Regions from separate parts of the Phytobacter cepae genome, predicted to be linked through region 2. Evidence: predicted binding sites of a transcription regulator. Region 2 holds the regulator's gene; each other region holds the start of a gene.
What was found. The regulator LexA, encoded in region 2, represses DNA repair genes until DNA is damaged. The targets are predictions, from matches to a motif close to TNCTGTATGTACATACAGNA.
Positions count from the first base shown of each region.

Region 1: dinB (DNA polymerase IV) is a predicted target of LexA. The motif match lies at 2,350-2,369, and genes of this name have one in related genera.
Region 3: ACUY4Q_RS11110 (DinI-like family protein) is a predicted target of LexA. The motif match lies at 2,492-2,511, and genes of this name have one in related genera.
Region 4: metR (HTH-type transcriptional regulator MetR) is a predicted target of LexA. The motif match lies at 1,475-1,494, and genes of this name have one in related genera.

Region 1 is NZ_CM135107.1:4,150,784-4,154,994, reverse strand. Features, by position in the region: gene lpcA (D-sedoheptulose 7-phosphate isomerase) at 1-455, shown strand, start outside; gene ACUY4Q_RS19545 (class II glutamine amidotransferase) at 605-1,372, shown strand; gene dpaA (peptidoglycan meso-diaminopimelic acid protein amidase) at 1,343-2,080, opposite strand; gene dinB (DNA polymerase IV) at 2,387-3,442, shown strand; gene ACUY4Q_RS19530 (GNAT family N-acetyltransferase) at 3,444-3,890, shown strand; gene ACUY4Q_RS19525 (RNA ligase RtcB family protein) at 4,082-4,211, shown strand, end outside.
Region 2 is NZ_CM135107.1:4,776,343-4,780,553, forward strand. Features, by position in the region: gene ACUY4Q_RS22370 (conjugal transfer protein TraF) at 1-352, opposite strand, end outside; gene zur (zinc uptake transcriptional repressor Zur) at 627-1,142, shown strand; gene ACUY4Q_RS22380 (CsbD family protein) at 1,244-1,453, opposite strand; gene lexA (transcriptional repressor LexA) at 1,719-2,333, opposite strand; gene ACUY4Q_RS22390 (diacylglycerol kinase) at 2,442-2,810, opposite strand; gene plsB (glycerol-3-phosphate 1-O-acyltransferase PlsB) at 2,940-4,211, shown strand, end outside.
Region 3 is NZ_CM135107.1:2,377,757-2,381,967, reverse strand. Features, by position in the region: gene ACUY4Q_RS11130 (S-(hydroxymethyl)glutathione dehydrogenase/class III alcohol dehydrogenase) at 1-196, opposite strand, end outside; gene ACUY4Q_RS11125 (metal/formaldehyde-sensitive transcriptional repressor) at 227-502, opposite strand; gene ACUY4Q_RS11120 (Y-family DNA polymerase) at 595-1,863, opposite strand; gene ACUY4Q_RS11115 (translesion error-prone DNA polymerase V autoproteolytic subunit) at 1,865-2,284, opposite strand; gene ACUY4Q_RS11110 (DinI-like family protein) at 2,551-2,796, shown strand; gene tolA (cell envelope integrity protein TolA) at 2,863-3,285, opposite strand; gene ACUY4Q_RS11100 (energy transducer TonB) at 3,285-3,611, opposite strand; gene ACUY4Q_RS11095 (GNAT family N-acetyltransferase) at 3,733-4,209, shown strand.
Region 4 is NZ_CM135107.1:4,910,612-4,914,822, reverse strand. Features, by position in the region: gene ACUY4Q_RS23000 (carboxylate/amino acid/amine transporter) at 1-602, shown strand, start outside; gene metR (HTH-type transcriptional regulator MetR) at 490-1,443, opposite strand; gene metE (5-methyltetrahydropteroyltriglutamate--homocysteine S-methyltransferase) at 1,680-3,941, shown strand; gene ACUY4Q_RS22985 (DeoR/GlpR family DNA-binding transcription regulator) at 3,972-4,211, opposite strand, start outside.

The DNA.
Region 1 (4,211 bases), 630 kb from region 2:
CCGGTGGCAAAGTGCTCTCCTGCGGTAACGGCGGCTCCCATTGCGATGCGATGCACTTCGCGGAAGAACTCACCGGACGCTACCGTGAAAACCGCCCAGGCTACCCTGGCATTGCCATTTCCGACGTCAGTCATCTCTCCTGTGTGAGCAACGACTTCGGTTACGATCACGTCTTCTCTCGTTACGTGGAAGCGGTGGGTCGCTCGGGCGATGTCCTGCTGGGGATTTCCACTTCCGGTAACTCAGCGAACGTCATTAAAGCGATTGATGCTGCGCGCGCGCAGGGCATGAAAGTCATCACCCTGACCGGGAAAGATGGCGGCAAAATGGCAGGGACTGCGGATATCGAGATTCGTGTGCCGCATTTCGGTTATGCTGACCGTATTCAGGAAATTCACATTAAAGTGATTCACATCCTGATCCTGCTTATCGAAAAAGAGATGGAAAAAGCCTAAGAAGGCTATTTTATTTGCCGTTTTGAACCTGGGCAGTGCCCAAAATCCTCACGTACTCTGTGTACGCGCCGGTTTTTGCGCGCTGTCCGTGTCCAAACTGGCTGCAACAATTACGCCTTCTTTTTTTTCAGGCGTTGTGGAGGTGTTGTATGTGCGAACTGCTCGGGATGAGCGCTAATGTGCCGACCGATATCTGCTTTAGTTTCACCGGGCTGGTGCAGCGTGGTGGAGGAACCGGGCCGCATAAAGACGGCTGGGGTATCACCTTCTACGAAGGGAAAGGCTGTCGCACGTTCAAGGATCCACAACCCAGCTTCAACTCCCCGATTGCCAAACTGGTGCAGGATTATCCGATTAAATCTCACTCGGTGGTGGCCCATATTCGTCAGGCCAACCGTGGGGAAGTGGCGCTGGAAAATACCCATCCGTTTACCCGTGAGCTGTGGGGCCGCAACTGGACCTACGCCCATAACGGGCAGTTGACGGGTTATAAAACCCTGCAGACCGGCAACTTCCGCCCGGTTGGCGAGACCGACAGCGAAAAGGCGTTCTGCTGGCTGCTCGACAAGCTGACAACGCGCTACCCGCGCACGCCGGGCAATATGGAAGCGGTGTTTAAGTACATTGCGACACTGGCGACGCAACTGCGAGAGAAGGGCGTGTTTAACATGCTGCTGTCAGACGGGCGATATGTGATGGCGTTTTGCTCAACGAATCTATTCTGGATCACCCGACGCGCCCCCTTTGGCGTGGCGACGTTACTGGATCAGGATGTTGAAATTGATTTTCAGCGGGAAACCACACCGAACGATGTGGTTACCGTGATTGCCACGCAACCGCTGACGGGCAATGAAACCTGGCACAAGATTATGCCAGGCGAGTGGGCGTTATTTTGCCTCGGGGAGCGTGTAGTTTGACGCCAGCTGCGGGTGAACGACTTCGTGGCTCAGCGGTTTGCTGACCACGTAGTTTCCGTCGACAACGGATACCACCGGCGGCTTACGCGTCTGCTCGAAGAAGTCATAGCCTGGTTTAAGCTGCTGCCAGAATTTCGCGTAAGTCGAGTATTTATGGCGCTGCATATTCGCATCGGTCATCCGGAACGGGTAAATGCTTAACTGCACCGTCGGTTGCCCAAACACCAATGCGCCCGTCACGAACTGGAAGATCTCATCGATTTGTGAATCCGTCATCGCGTAACAACCGATTGAGACGCACGCGCCGTGGATCATCAGGTATTTCCCTTCATAACCATGGGCACGGTCAAAGGCGTTCGGAAAGCCGATATTAATGGCTTTATAGAAGCGACTATCCGGCTTGAGCTGGCTACGCTGAACGGAATAGAACCCTTCCGGACTCTTGAAATCACCCTGACGCTGTTTTGGCCCCAGGCCGCCCGAGTAATTACAAATTTTATAGCTGTTGAGGAGCTGGTACTGCTCGCCCATTTTGACGTAGAGATCAAGGGTGCGCTCTTCTTTGAAGATCTGGATGTAAACCGGCGACCCCATCAACTGCTGCTTGTATTCTTGGCTGATCGGCGTTGTTGAACTGTTACTGGATAAACCAGCAAACGAGACGCACGGCATCAGAAGCATCGCAAGAAAAAATGCGATTTTGCGCATACTGCTTGTTCCTTGATAAAGCGGATACCACATTGCCAGGACGGCAAAAAGAGGCCCAGAAAATCAGATTTATCTGCTTCGGGCGCGCCCACATTAGCATCACGGTAGTTTTTCGCAAGCCCGGATCGCGGAGTTTTCACATTCGTTTTTTCGCCCCGATCCCCCTGCGCCGTATTGTCAGATGAAAACCCCTGAAATAACAACACGACAGGCGATTTTTTACACAAATGTGCCTGCTTTTTTCAGTAACTTCTCGTTTCCAGTTATAATGCTGTATACTTATCCAGTAATGGTAAGGGTGAGCCTATGCGCAAAATCATACATGTCGATATGGACTGCTTTTTCGCAGCGGTAGAGATGCGCGATAACCCCGCCCTGCGCGATATTCCGATCGCCATCGGCGGCAGTCGGGTTAAGCGTGGCGTGATCAGCACGGCTAACTATCCGGCCCGAAAATTTGGCGTGCGCAGCGCCATGCCTACTGCGATGGCGTTAAAACTCTGCCCGCACCTCACGCTGTTACCCGGTCGTTTTGATGCGTATAAAGAGGCGTCTCATCAGATTCGCGACATCTTTTCCCGCTACACCTCACTGATTGAACCGCTATCGCTCGATGAAGCCTATCTTGATGTCACTGACAGCCCGCAATGCCACGGTTCTGCTACCTTGATGGCCGAAGAGATTCGGGCGACCATTTTCCGCGAGACACAGTTAACGGCGTCTGCGGGGATTGCGCCAATAAAGTTTCTCGCCAAAATCGCCTCGGATTTGAACAAGCCCAACGGGCAGTATGTGATCACGCCTGCCGATGTGCCGACGTTCATCCGCACTTTGCCGCTGAGCAAAATACCAGGGGTCGGGAAGGTATCGGCAGCAAAACTGGAAACGCTCGGTCTGCGTACCTGTGAGGACGTGCAAAACAGCGATTTGGCGATGTTACTTAAACGGTTTGGTAAGTTTGGTAGGGTGCTGTGGGAGCGCAGTCAGGGCATTGACGAGCGGCAAATCAGCAGCGAGCGGCTGCGTAAATCCGTGGGTGTGGAACGCACGTTACTGGACGATATCCACGAGTGGGAAGCGTGCGAAGCGATTATCGAGAACCTTTATGCTGAACTGGAGCGCCGTCTGCTCATCGTCAAACCCGATCTGCTGATTGCCCGCCAGGGCGTGAAGCTGAAATTTGCCGATTTTCAGCTCACCACCCAGGAGCATAACTGGCCGCGGCTGAACAAAGCCGACTTGCTGGCAACGGCGCGTAAAGCCTGGGATGAGCGCCGCAGCGGTCGGGGAGTACGTTTAGTGGGCCTGCACGTCACCCTGCTCGACCCCCAACTGGAGCGGCAATTGGTATTGGGATTATAAAATGCTGGAAATCAGAAAATATAAAGAAAGCGATTTTGACGCGCTGTGCGAAATATTTCTGCGCGCGGTTATTGAAACGGCCAGCCAGGATTATTCCCCGCGCCAGATTGCCGCCTGGGCACAAATAGATGCGTCGCGCTGGCAGGAAAAATTAACCCACTCCAGGGTACAGGTTGCGGTCATTAATAACCAGCCGGTAGGTTTTATCACGGCGATAGAACGCTATATTGACCTGCTGTTTGTCTCTCCTGAATTTATACGTCGCGGGGTCGCCAGTGCATTATTCGCGACGCTGGTTACCCGTCTTCCAGACGGCATGATCACCGTCGATGCCAGTATTACGGCGAAGCCCTTTTTCGAACGCCATGGCTTTCAGGTTATTCAGCAACAATCGGTAGAATCCCGTGGCGTGGCATTTGTGAATTACCACATGGCGCTGAAAAGGTAGAGAAAATAACCTTGCAATGAAAACGGAACCTGATTATTATACGCGCACTTTCCATACATCAGACTGCAAAGGGGGTTAATCATGACAACATATTTTAATAACTCATTTTGCAGACCTTTCCAGGATTAATCTCTTTTCGCCCTGACTGTGTCTGCCACATCCTTATTTAAATTTTTAAGATGGATTGGTATATGGGCACGAATGTTCATTATCTCTCTGACGCGGTTTCTTATATTGCGTCGGACGACTTATGGGTCGAGGGTTTAGCGACCCAACAATTACACACCACCGCAGATTTGCCCGGTATGCACCGTGTCGTCG
Region 2 (4,211 bases):
TGACGGTACCAATGGGGTCAGCCAGAACATCGCCCAGTGAAAGACCATCAACAACATCGCCGTAGTAGTCGATCTTGTCATTGATGTCTTCAATTTCATTACGCAGATCGTCTTTATCGTTAATTTGCGCGGTAAAACTTGGCAGAATAACGGATATATCATCTTCAGGTTTTGCTTTTGCCAGAAGTGCCGGGTTAATTAATGCCGCACTGCCATAACTGGCAGACGCCACCCCCGTCCCCCCCATTGCATCATTACGCGCTTCCGCCCAGGTATTCGCTGCTCCCGCTTGATTGGCCACGGAAAAGGAGACAGCGATAGCGACCACTGAAAGTTTGAGTTTGTTTTTCACAATTATGCGTCTCGTAGTCAGATGAGTTTTTTTTATGCCCTGTTCCTTTTTACATGAACAGGAATGCTCTATTGCTGCGAATAACACCGGAAAAATGTCTAATTCTGCCAAACAGGTAATTACTGGCAGAAATTATAGTTATAAGAATTGACCCTCATTATTTATAGAAGACGTAATGCGATTGTGAAAGCCGGAGGAAGAAGCCCGATCTCGGCGTTTAGTGCAGAACATGGTAAAGTGAGGAATTATGCCGCCGGGAAATGAGAGGACGACAATGGACAAGACCACTTCGCAAGAGATGCTAGCGCAGGCTGAAAAACTGTGTGTGCAGCGCAATGTGCGTCTGACGCCACAGCGCCTCGAAGTTCTGCGTCTGCTAAGTCTGCGGGAAGGTGCAATAAGCGCTTATGATCTGCTGGATCTGCTGCGGGAGAGCGAACCGCAGGCGAAACCCCCTACCGTTTATCGCGCGCTGGACTTCCTTTTGGAACAGGGTTTCGTGCACAAAGTAGAGTCCACCAACAGCTACGTCCTGTGCCATCTGTTCGATCAACCGACCCACACGTCGGCCATGTTTATTTGCGACAGATGCGGCGTAGTTAAAGAAGAACAAGCGGAAGGCGCAGAAGATATTATGCATGCACTGGCGGCTAAATTAGGATTTGCCTTACGTCATAATGTCATCGAAGCACATGGTTTGTGCGCTAAATGCGCCGAAGTGGAAGCGTGTCGTCATCAGGGTGAATGCCACCATGATCACTCGATTCTGGTAAAGAAAAAACCGCGCTAGCGGCGGTTTCTCTTTTAAGCAGTGTGATTTGAAAAGAGTGGTACGTCCATGTACCGTCGGGCAGGGTAGTCACTCTAATGCATATTCAGAGGGAAAAAGGACTACCAGCGGTATTCGTTGCGGGTTTCCCAATCAACGACTTCTTTTTCCGCCTGATCTTTCTGGTAGCCATAACGTTCCTGAATTTTACCTACCAGCTGGTCGCGTTTACCTTCGATGATGGTCATATCATCGTCGGTCAATTTGCCCCACTGTTCTTTCGCTTTACCTTTGAACTGTTTCCAGTTACCGCCGATTTCGTCTTTATTCATAATCATTTCCTCATCGTTCGGTTTTGAATAGCGAGTATTCATCCATTTTTGTTACGTTCGTAATCTGCTGAACGTGATAATAATTGTAGTCACGGATAACGACGTGGTGGATTTATTCGGAATTTTTAACCATCCAGACGGTATTTTTAAGAACGTCTATCGGCAGAAAGAGAGGAGAAAAAAAGAAAGGAAAGATATCTAAGTAATTGAATTTTATTAAAAAACCGTGACAACACAGAGCGCTACCACGGCTTACAATTGAGGGTTACAGCCATTCGCCATTGCGAATCACACCGACTGCCAGACCTTCGATCGTGAAGTTTTGCTCGCGCAAATTGACCACAATCGGCGAGAACTCGCTGTTTTCAGGCAGCAATTCAACCGTATTACCCTGCTTTTTCAGTCGCTTGACGGTCACTTCATCGTCAATGCGCGCGACAACGACCTGACCATTACGTACGTCCTGCGTTTTATGCACTGCCAGCAAGTCACCGTCCATAATGCCGATGTCTTTCATGGACATTCCACTTACGCGCAGCAGAAAATCCGCATTCGGTTTGAACAGAGAAGGATCGACCTGATAATGGCCTTCAATATGCTGCTGAGCCAACAGAGGTTCACCTGCAGCAACACGGCCTACCAGCGGTAAACCGGCGTCTTCTTCGACTTCCAGCAACAAACGAATACCGCGCGATGCGCCAGAGACAATCTCAAGTACGCCTTTACGCGCCAACGCTTTTAAATGCTCTTCGGCAGCGTTTGGGGAACGGAACCCCAACTGTTGCGCGATCTCCGCACGCGTCGGCGGCATGCCGGTTTGGTTGATTCGATCGCGAATGAGATCGAACACCTCTTGCTGCCTGGCCGTTAAAGCTTTCATTCCGCCCCCTGGGTGTATATACAGTTATGCTGTTAGTATATACAGCTAAAGGCGATTTTGAAACCAAAATTACGCAAAAAACCAGCAGTTAGCGCAATTCTGGAAGGCTTATCGGAAATGGCCCCACAGCAGTGAAATCCAGGTGAAGAGAGCAACCAGAATGGTCATGAGCACCGCCGCTGAACCCATATCTTTTGCCCGTCCGGAAAGTTCATGAAAATCGGAACCAATACGGTCAACGACCGCTTCAATCGCACTGTTGAGAATTTCAACGATCATCACCAGCGCTACCGAGCCAATCAGCAATACGCGGGTGATCGCGTCGACATCAAGGAAACAAGCGATAATAATTGCCAGAATGACCGCAACGGACTCCTGACGAAAGGCAGCTTCGTTTATCCAGGCGGCACGGACGCCTTTCCAGGAGTACCCGGCTGCTTTGATAATACGGGTCATGCCAGTGGTGTTATTGGCCATTAAAAGAACCTTTTTATGTTATGAGCATCAATCTCTATGTAAGGTTATAGAGGTACAAAAGAATTTGTGCGCGCTTTCTGATATTCTTGCGGCGCATTGGCATTAATAACCAGAGGCTTTACATCCTTTATGTCCGGCTGGCCACGAATTTACTACAAATTACTTAATTTACCATTAAGCGTGCTGGTAAAAAGTAAGTCTATCCCTGCGGAACCCGCACAGGAACTGGGGCTCGATACCTCACGCCCTATTATGTATGTTTTGCCTTATAACTCTAAGGCCGACTTACTGACGTTACGCGCTCAATGTCTGGCACATGATTTGCCGGACCCGTTTGAACCGCTTGTGATCGACGGCGTGGAGCTGCCGCGATATATCTTCATTCATGGTGGGCCGCGGGTATTTACCTGGTACACACCGAAAGAAGAGTCCATCAAGCTGTTTCACGACTACCTCGATTTGCACCGTAGCCATCCCGACCTGGATGTGCAGATGGTGCCGGTTTCGATGATGTTCGGTCGTTCGCCAGGCCGCGAGAAGGGCGAAGTGAATCCGCCGCTGCGTATGCTCAATGGCATTCAGAAATTCTTTGCCATCTCCTGGCTTGGACGTGACAGCTTTGTGCGTTTCTCACCGCCAGTTTCACTGCGCCGCATGGCCACTGAACACGGCACGGATAAAATCATCGCGCAAAAACTGGCGCGCGTGGCGCGTATGCATTTTGCTCGCCAGCGTCTCGCTGCGGTGGGCCCACGGCTGCCTGCGCGTCAGGATCTGTTCAACAAGCTGCTGGCCTCGAAAGCCATTGCCCGCGCCGTTGAAGACGAAGCGCGCAGCAAGAAAATCTCCCATGATAAGGCGCAGCAAAACGCGATCGCGCTGATGGAAGAGATCGCGGCGAACTTCTCTTACGAGATGATTCGCCTCTCTGACCGTATTCTCAGCTTTACCTGGAACCGCCTGTACCAGGGCATCAACGTGCACAACGCCGAGCGCATACGCCAACTGGCCCATGACGGCCATGAAATTGTCTATGTGCCCTGCCACCGCAGCCATATGGACTACCTGCTGCTCTCTTACGTGCTCTATCATCAGGGGCTGGTGCCGCCGCACATCGCTGCCGGTATTAACCTGAACTTCTGGCCAGCAGGCCCTATCTTCCGCCGTCTGGGGGCGTTCTTTATTCGTCGCTCTTTCAAAGGCAACAAACTCTATTCCACCGTGTTCCGCGAATACCTGGGCGAACTGTTCCAGCGGGGTTATTCGGTTGAGTACTTTGTGGAAGGCGGGCGTTCACGTACCGGTCGTCTGCTGGATCCCAAAACCGGCACCCTGTCGATGACCATCCAGGCAATGCTGCGCGGGGGCACGCGTCCTATCACGCTGGTGCCTATTTATATC
Region 3 (4,211 bases), 2.4 Mb from region 2:
CGCCACCTTCATGGCCAAGTACCGCCGGGAAGACGCCTTCCGGATCGTCACCGGATAAGGTAAAGGCATCGGTGTGACACACGCCGGTATGGGTGATGCGAACCAGCACTTCGCCTTTTTTTGGCGGCGCGACATCGATCTCAACAATTTTGAGCGGTTGACCCGGCCCGAAAGCCACTGCAGCACGTGATTTCATCAGACGTTTCCTTTTTATGTGTACGTAAGTTTATTTTAGATAAGAGCGCAAAAGATGACCGACTTCTGCCATGCGCAGCGCGCGCTGTTCGGGTGTGGTATCCCCCGCGACCAGCTCATCTTTTAAGTGGATTTCAACCATCTCCCCCATCAGACCGTTTGACGCTCCGCGAACGGCGGCGATCTGCTGCAAAATGGCGATGCAGGGCTCACCGTTTTCCAGCGCCCGTTCTAGCGCGTCGACTTGCCCACGAATGCGGCGCACGCGGGTGAGAATGCGTTTTTTATCTTCAGGTGAATGTGGCATTTTTGCTCCCTCTGATACTATAGAGGGGTATGGTACATGAAACACTTATCTGTTGTAAAAGAAGAACGTACATTGAGGGGAAAAATGTGTCGTTAGTAACGCACCGTCAGCAGATCTGCGAAACGCGTCGTGTATCGAGGCGAAAGTATCTCTCTTTTCATCTGCCACGGCTGCTGAATGCCCTGTCCGGCAAAGTAGAGGGTCCCTTTTCCTCTCTTTTCATTGAGCGTATCCAGCAGCAGCATCAGCGCCTCGCTGTTTGGTCGCGGCGCGCTCTCATCAAATAAGTTGAACTGTGCGACACCATGGCTGAAAAAATCGCCGAGCATCACCCCGGCTTTCTGATATCGATGCCCTTCCCGCCAGATATTATCCAGGCAGCGCGTTGCCGCCTGGATAATATCGCGCGTGTCCTGGGTCGGCGTCAGCAGTGGTAAGGCAACACTGTTACCGTAATAAGGTTCATTGGGCGCGAAGGGGGAGGTTTTGACAAACGCGGAGACAAACCGGCAATACTGGCGCTCCTTCCGCAATTTTTCGGCAGCGCGCGTGGCATGGGAACAGATAGCCTCGCGCATATCTTCGTAATTCGACACACGATCGCCGAAGCTGCGACTACACACAATCTCTTGCTTATGGGGTATAAACTCTTCCATTTCCAGGCAAGGTTCGCCGCGCAGTTCGCGAATCGTCCTTTCCAGTACCACGTTGAAATGCTTTCTGATGACCCATGTGGATTGCTCGGAGAGATCCAGCGCCGTCTTTATCCCCATTGCATTCAGTTTTTTGGTGATGCGCCGCCCCACTCCCCAAACCTCTTCGACCGGGGTCAGGGCCATCAGCCTTCGCTGACGATCCACGTTCGACAGATCAACGACTCCCCCCGTCTGACGCAGCCACTTTTTGGCTGCATGATTGGCGAGTTTCGCCAGCGTCTTGGTCGGCGCAATGCCGACGCCAATCTGCAAATGCGTTCGTTTCAGCACGGTATCGCGGATTTCCAGGCCAAATTCATGGAGGACCCGGCAGTTACGCACGCCGGTCAGGTCACAGAAGGCTTCGTCGATGGAATAAATCTCTACGCGCGGCACCATCTCTTCCAGGGTCGTCATCACCCGATGGCTCATATCGGCGTAGAGTTCATAATTGCTGGAAAAAGCGACAACGTTATGCTGCCTGAAGGCCTCTTTTTGTTTGAAGTACGGTGCGCCCATGGTGATGAAGGGTTTGGCTTCTGCACTGCGCGCAATGACGCAGCCATCGTTATTTGATAGCACCACGACCGGGCGCCCTTTTAAATCGGGCCGGAATACCGTCTCGCACGACGCGTAAAAGGCGTTCACATCGCATAAGGCGAACATATCAGCGCGTCGCTTTAACGATAAAGGTTACAACCCCAAAAATGTCGAGCGTCTCTTCGTTGCTGATAATAATGGGTGAGTAGGCGCTGTTCATGGGATTAAGCTGGATGCGGGGGCGGAGCTGGAGCGTTTTGACAGTAAATTCGCCATCGACGGCGGCAATAACGATATCGCCATGTTCGCCGGTGCGGGCGCTGTCGACAATCAGCAGGTCACCATCGGAAATGCCGGCGTCCGTCATGCTGTCGCCTGCGGCTTTAACAAAGTACGTTGAAGAAGGGTGTTGAATCAGTAAGGCGTTTAAATCAATGCGTTGTTCGACATAATCGGCTGCCGGAGACGGAAAACCGCACTGAACAAGATCGCTAAAAAGCGGAATAGCGGTTACCACACGTAGCTCCGCGGGTTTGAAAAATTCCATACATCACCTCCTGAATTAATTACTGTTTTTATATACAGTAGTTTTGTCAGTCGCGATGATCAAGATACCGCTGCGCTTGTTATTGAACACAAAACCCCCGTTTTGCCTTAAAGCATTGCCTGATGAGGAGCTTAGGTGAAGTGTAAATTTTGCCGGAATACGTTTAATTGCTTATTTCATGGGCAAAGAGGAGGAGACCGCGCTTGATGCTGTATGTATTTACAGTATACTCGTATCAGGTTTTTTATCTGGGTCTGGAGACGGTTATGTTCGTGGAACTGGTTTACGATAAACGCAATTTTGCAGGATTGCCTGGCGCACAAGAGCGCATTTTAGCCGAATTAACAAAACGTATCGGCCGCATTTTCCCGGATGCAGAGGTTCGCGTGAAGCCGATGGTGACGCTGCCGTCGATTAACACCGATGCCAGCAAACATGAGAAAGAGCAGATCAGCCGCGCAGTGCAGGAAATGTTTGAAGAGGCCGATATGTGGCTGGCGGTGGATGAGTAAAACGAGTTGGGCGTGCGCAGGTAAAAAGATCGGACGCCCGATATCAAATGGGTTTAGCAGTAAACGCTAGATTTTGAAAACCAACGTAGCAACTTTGATTCGCTCATAGACCTCAGTGGAGGGTGGAGCCGGGAGCTTCGCGTGTTCAATCGCTGATTTCACCACATGGCAAAAACCCGGATCACCGTTGACAGCTTGAACGTCGTTTAGCGAACCATTTGGATTCAGCTTAATGTCCAGACTGCATGTTTTCCCTTTCCACACATCAAGGTCATTTATTTCACGTTCAATAGCATTTCTTATCTGACCCGCATATCTCATGAGTTCCGCATTTGGGCTTTGTTCAGAAATGCCCTCAAGTAAGTCATCCACCTCTTTATTTTTTGGATGATGATTTGCTTGTGTACACCCTGCCAGCGATAACGCCGCAAAAGCCAGTAATAACACCCCACATTTATAACCCGCTCTGGCATAAATAGTTGTTATCATTATTTTGCTTTACCTTCTGTTTCTGTCATGACGTTAAAAGATACATGCCCCTGATGAACCCCAGGTTTTCCGGGTTCGAATTTGCAACGATTGACTGTCCGTTCAACCTCTTTTAAAAAAACCTCATCCCCTTTAAGTGACGTTGAGTAGACCTCTCCTTTCGCATTGACCCATGCCTGATATTCCACTGTACCTGAAATACGTAGTGCACTCGCTTTAGCAGGCATCACCGGTTGGGGGCAATTGAGGAGAACGGGTTTTTGCTCACTCGCTATCGCGGTTCCGGCAAAAAGCATGGTGGTGAAAAGTAATACACCTTTTTTCATAAACGGATCCCTCTCGTTATTTTTTAAAACATTAAAACAGAACGACGGCAGACGCGTTGATCAAAACAATCCTGAAAGCGGTTCTATGTCACAATAGAAAAAATCAGCAAAAGGACGTTTTATGATCGCTTTCACCCCCATTACCTCTGCCACCTTTCAGGGCTTTGTGGACTATTTCGTGCCGGATTATGCCGCCGAGATTACCGCCAATTATCATCTCAGTGAAACCGAAGCGCTCACTCAGGCCGCGCAGGAAATAAAAAACAGCTTTCCGCTGGCAGAAAACACGCCGGGTCAGACACTGCTGTGCATTACCCACCAGGAAAATAACCGCGAGTTGCATATAGGTTACCTGTGGTACAAAGCCAATACGCTGCAGAAATCCGTTTTTATTAATGAGTTTTATCTGTTCCCGCTGTTTCGCAATAAAGGACTGGGCCGCAAAGCGTTACGGGCACTTGAAGAGAGGTTAACACATGAGGGATGCCGCCAAATTCAGCTGCGCGTTGCAGGTGATAATGCACAAGCCCGACACCTGTATGAAGTCAGTGGGTTCAGGGTCACGGGGGTGAATATGAATAAAGTGCTGGAGAAATAGTG
Region 4 (4,211 bases), 130 kb from region 2:
TGATTTATGATCTGCTCAGTAAGCGCAAGCTGCGTTGGGGCTACGCGCTAAGTGCGCTGCTGGCGGTCGTGGGGGCGGCGATTATTCGTTATGACAAAGTCAGCGACCACTTCTGGACTGGCCTGATGTTTGTACAGCTCGCCAACATCAGTTTTGCTATCGGTATGGTGGGCTATAAGCGCCTGATGGAAACCCGTCCGATGCCGCAGCACAACGCCTTTGCCTGGTTCTACCTCGGGGCGTTTGTGGTGGCGGTGACCGCCTGGTTTGCGCTGGGAAATCCACAAAAACTGCCGACCACGAATCTGCAATGGGGAGTGCTTATCTGGCTCGGCGTCGTTGCTTCAGGTTTGGGTTACTTTATGTGGAACTACGGGGCAACGCAGGTGGATGCTGGTACGCTTGGCATCATGAACAATGTACACGTTCCGGCCGGGCTGCTGGTTAACCTTGCCATCTGGCAGGAGCAGCCGCACTGGCCGAGCTTTATTATTGGGGCTGCGGTGATAATGGCCTCGCTGTGGGTCCATCGACAGTGGGTCGCTCCGCGCTCCGAACAAACGGCAAATGGTCGCAAGCGTGGTTCCGCGCTGAGCGAATAAAAGCCTCGGTAATGGGTTGACGCTGCTCACCATCGCGCGTGGCGGCGTACAATCGGCTCCATAACCCCTCACCCAGGGTCTTTGTGACCACCAGACCCTGGCGCTCAAAACTCTCTACTACCCAGTGCGGCAGCGCGGCGATCCCCATCCGTGCGGCTACCATCTGAATCAACAGCAACGTGTTATCCACGCTTTTTAACGACGGGCTAATGCCAGCCGGCTGCAGGAAGTGACGCCAGATATCCAACCGACTGCGTTGCACCGGATAAATAAGCAAGGTTTCGGCGGCGATATCTTCCGGTGTGATCCGTGCACGGGTGGCCAGAGGGTGGTCAGGGGAGAGCACCAGACGCACTTCAAAATCAAACATCGGCGAATAGAACAGACCGCTGCGCGGCAGAATGTCCGATGTCATGACCAGATCCAGCTCACCCTGCTGTAGCGCAGGCTGCGGGTCAAAGGTCACGCCGGATTTAAAATCCATCTCCACCTGCGGCCACTGGGTATGAAAACGCTCCAGCGCCGGGGTTAACCACTGAATACAGCTATGGCATTCAATGGCAATGCGCAGGCGCGTTTGCTGGGGTTCGTTGCAGGCCTGCAATGCGCTGGTGATTTGTGGCAGCACCTGGTTTGCCAGTTGCAGCAAGATCTCACCCTGCGGCGTAAAGCGCAGGGGCTGACTTTTACGCACAAAAAGCCGGAAGCCAAGGCGTTGTTCCAGATCGCTGAACTGGTGGGAAAGTGCGGACTGCGTCTGGTGCAGCGTGGCCGCCGCCGCCGCGAGCGATCCGCAGTTCCGTAACGCTTGCAGCGTTTTCAGATGTTTAATTTCGATCATGAAAGTCCTTCACTTCGGCGTGAACAATTTGCGCTTGAGGAATATACAGTAACCGCCAAATATAGATGTGTAAACATCTGGACGGCTAAAATCCTTCGTCTTTTAAATTTATGGCGCGTTGGCTGCGTTTACTTACCCCGCTCACTTACTTCAGTAAGCTCCCGGAGATAAGCAAACTCACCGCCTTCCCTGAATTCAAAATCCATCGGATTGACAATGACTTAGAGGAAGCTCATATGACAGTTTTAAACCACACCCTCGGTTTTCCTCGCGTTGGCCTGCGCCGCGAGTTGAAAAAAGCGCAAGAAGGTTACTGGGCAGGAAACATTTCCCGCGATGAACTGCTGGCGGTCGGGCGTGAACTGCGCGCCCGTCACTGGGATCAGCAAAAAGCAGCGGGTATCGATCTTTTGCCGGTGGGTGATTTCGCCTGGTACGACCATGTTCTGACCACCAGCCTGCTGCTCGGCAACGTCCCGGCTCGTCATCAGAACAGAGACGGCTCCATTGATATCGATACGCTTTTTCGTATGGGGCGCGGTCGGGCACCGAGCGGCGAACCCGCGGCGGCGGCAGAAATGACCAAATGGTTCAACACCAATTATCACTATATGGTGCCGGAGTTCGTGAAAGGTCAGCAATTCACACTGAGCTGGACGCAACTGCTGGAGGAAGTGGACGAAGCGCTGGCGTTGGGCCACAAGGTCAAGCCCGTGCTGTTGGGGCCGGTCACTTACCTGTGGCTGGGTAAAGTCAAAGGTGAGGCGTTTGATCGCCTGAGCCTGCTGCACGATATTCTGCCGGTCTACCAGCAGGTGCTGGCGGAGCTCGCCGCACGCGGCGTTGAGTGGGTACAAATCGACGAACCGGCGTTAGTGCTGGAACTGCCGCAGGCATGGCTGAACGCCTTTAAACCAGCATACGATGCGTTAACCGGGCAGGTGAAGCTGCTGTTGACCACCTATTTCGAGGGCGTCACACCGAACCTCGACACCATTACGGCACTGCCGGTACAGGGTCTGCACGTTGATTTTGTTCACGGAAAGGATGACGTTGCCGGGCTACACGAGCGCCTGCCCTCTGACTGGTTGCTCTCGGCAGGACTGGTCAACGGCCGCAACGTCTGGCGTGCCGATCTCAGCGAAAAATATGCACAAATTGCAGCGATCATCGGCCAACGTCCGCTATGGGTGGCCTCTTCCTGTTCGCTGTTGCATAGCCCCATCGATCTGAGTGTAGAAACACGCCTCGATGCCGAGGTAAAGAGCTGGTTTGCCTTCGCGCTGCAGAAGTGTGAAGAGCTTGCACTGCTGCGCGATGCCCTGAACAGCGGCGACACCGCGGCCATTGAAGCGTGGAGCGCACCGATTCAGGCGCGTCGTCATTCCACCCGTGTGCATAACACGGCTGTCAACCGCCGCCTGGCGGCGATAACCGGGCAGGACAGCCAGCGCAACAGTCCCTACGCCGTGCGCGCAAAAGCCCAGCGTGCGCGCTTTAATCTGCCTGCCTGGCCCACCACCACCATCGGTTCGTTCCCGCAAACCACCGAAATTCGTGGCCTGCGTCTGGACTTCAAAAAAGGCAATCTTGACGCCAGCCACTATCGCACTGGCATTGCTGAACATATCAAACAGGCGATTGTGGAGCAGGAACGGCTGGGGCTGGATGTACTGGTCCATGGCGAAGCCGAACGCAATGACATGGTCGAGTATTTCGGTGAGCATCTGGAGGGATTCGTCTTCACCCAGAATGGCTGGGTGCAGAGCTATGGCTCCCGCTGCGTGAAGCCGCCGGTGGTGATTGGCGACGTCAGCCGCCCGGAAGCCATTACCGTGGAGTGGGCGAAGTACGCCCAGTCTCTGACCGACAAGCCGGTAAAAGGGATGCTGACCGGCCCAGTGACGATCCTGTGCTGGTCCTTCCCGCGTGAAGATGTGAGTCGCGAAACCATCGCCAAACAGATAGCGCTGGCGCTGCGTGACGAAGTGGCGGATCTGGAAGCGGCCGGTATCGGCATCATTCAAATTGATGAGCCGGCCCTGCGTGAAGGCCTGCCGCTGCGCCGCAGCGACTGGGAGGCGTATCTGGCCTGGGGCGTCGAAGCCTTCCGCATCAATGCCGCCGTGGCGAAAGATGACACCCAGATTCACACCCACATGTGTTATTGCGAGTTTAACGACATCATGGATTCCATCGCGGCGCTGGATGCGGACGTGATCACCATTGAAACATCGCGCTCAGATATGGAGCTGCTGGAGTCGTTCGAAGCCTTCGACTACCCGAACGATATCGGGCCGGGGGTCTATGACATCCACTCACCGAACGTCCCAAGCGTAGAGTGGATTGAAGCCCTGCTGGCAAAAGCTGCCCGGCGTATCCCGTCTGAGCGGCTGTGGGTGAACCCGGACTGCGGCCTGAAAACCCGTGGCTGGCCGGAAACTCGCGCCGCGCTGGCAAACATGGTCAAAGCAGCGCAGAACCTGCGCCAGGGGTAACATTTAGGCCCATCCGGCATGGAGGGCGCGTTACGCGTCCTCCCGACACAACCATCGTGTCTGCCGTCGCGCCAGTAATTCTCTTTGCTGCGGCGTGGGCGCCCGGTCGCTGACCACATAGTGAAAATCGCCGATATCGCCGTTGCGGCACATCGCCCGGCGTCCAAACTTGGTGCTGTCTACCACCAGCACGTTGATTTCGGCGTTGGCGACCAGCGCCAGGCGGGCCACCACTTCCTCGTCGTTAAAATCATACAGCTCACCCTCTTC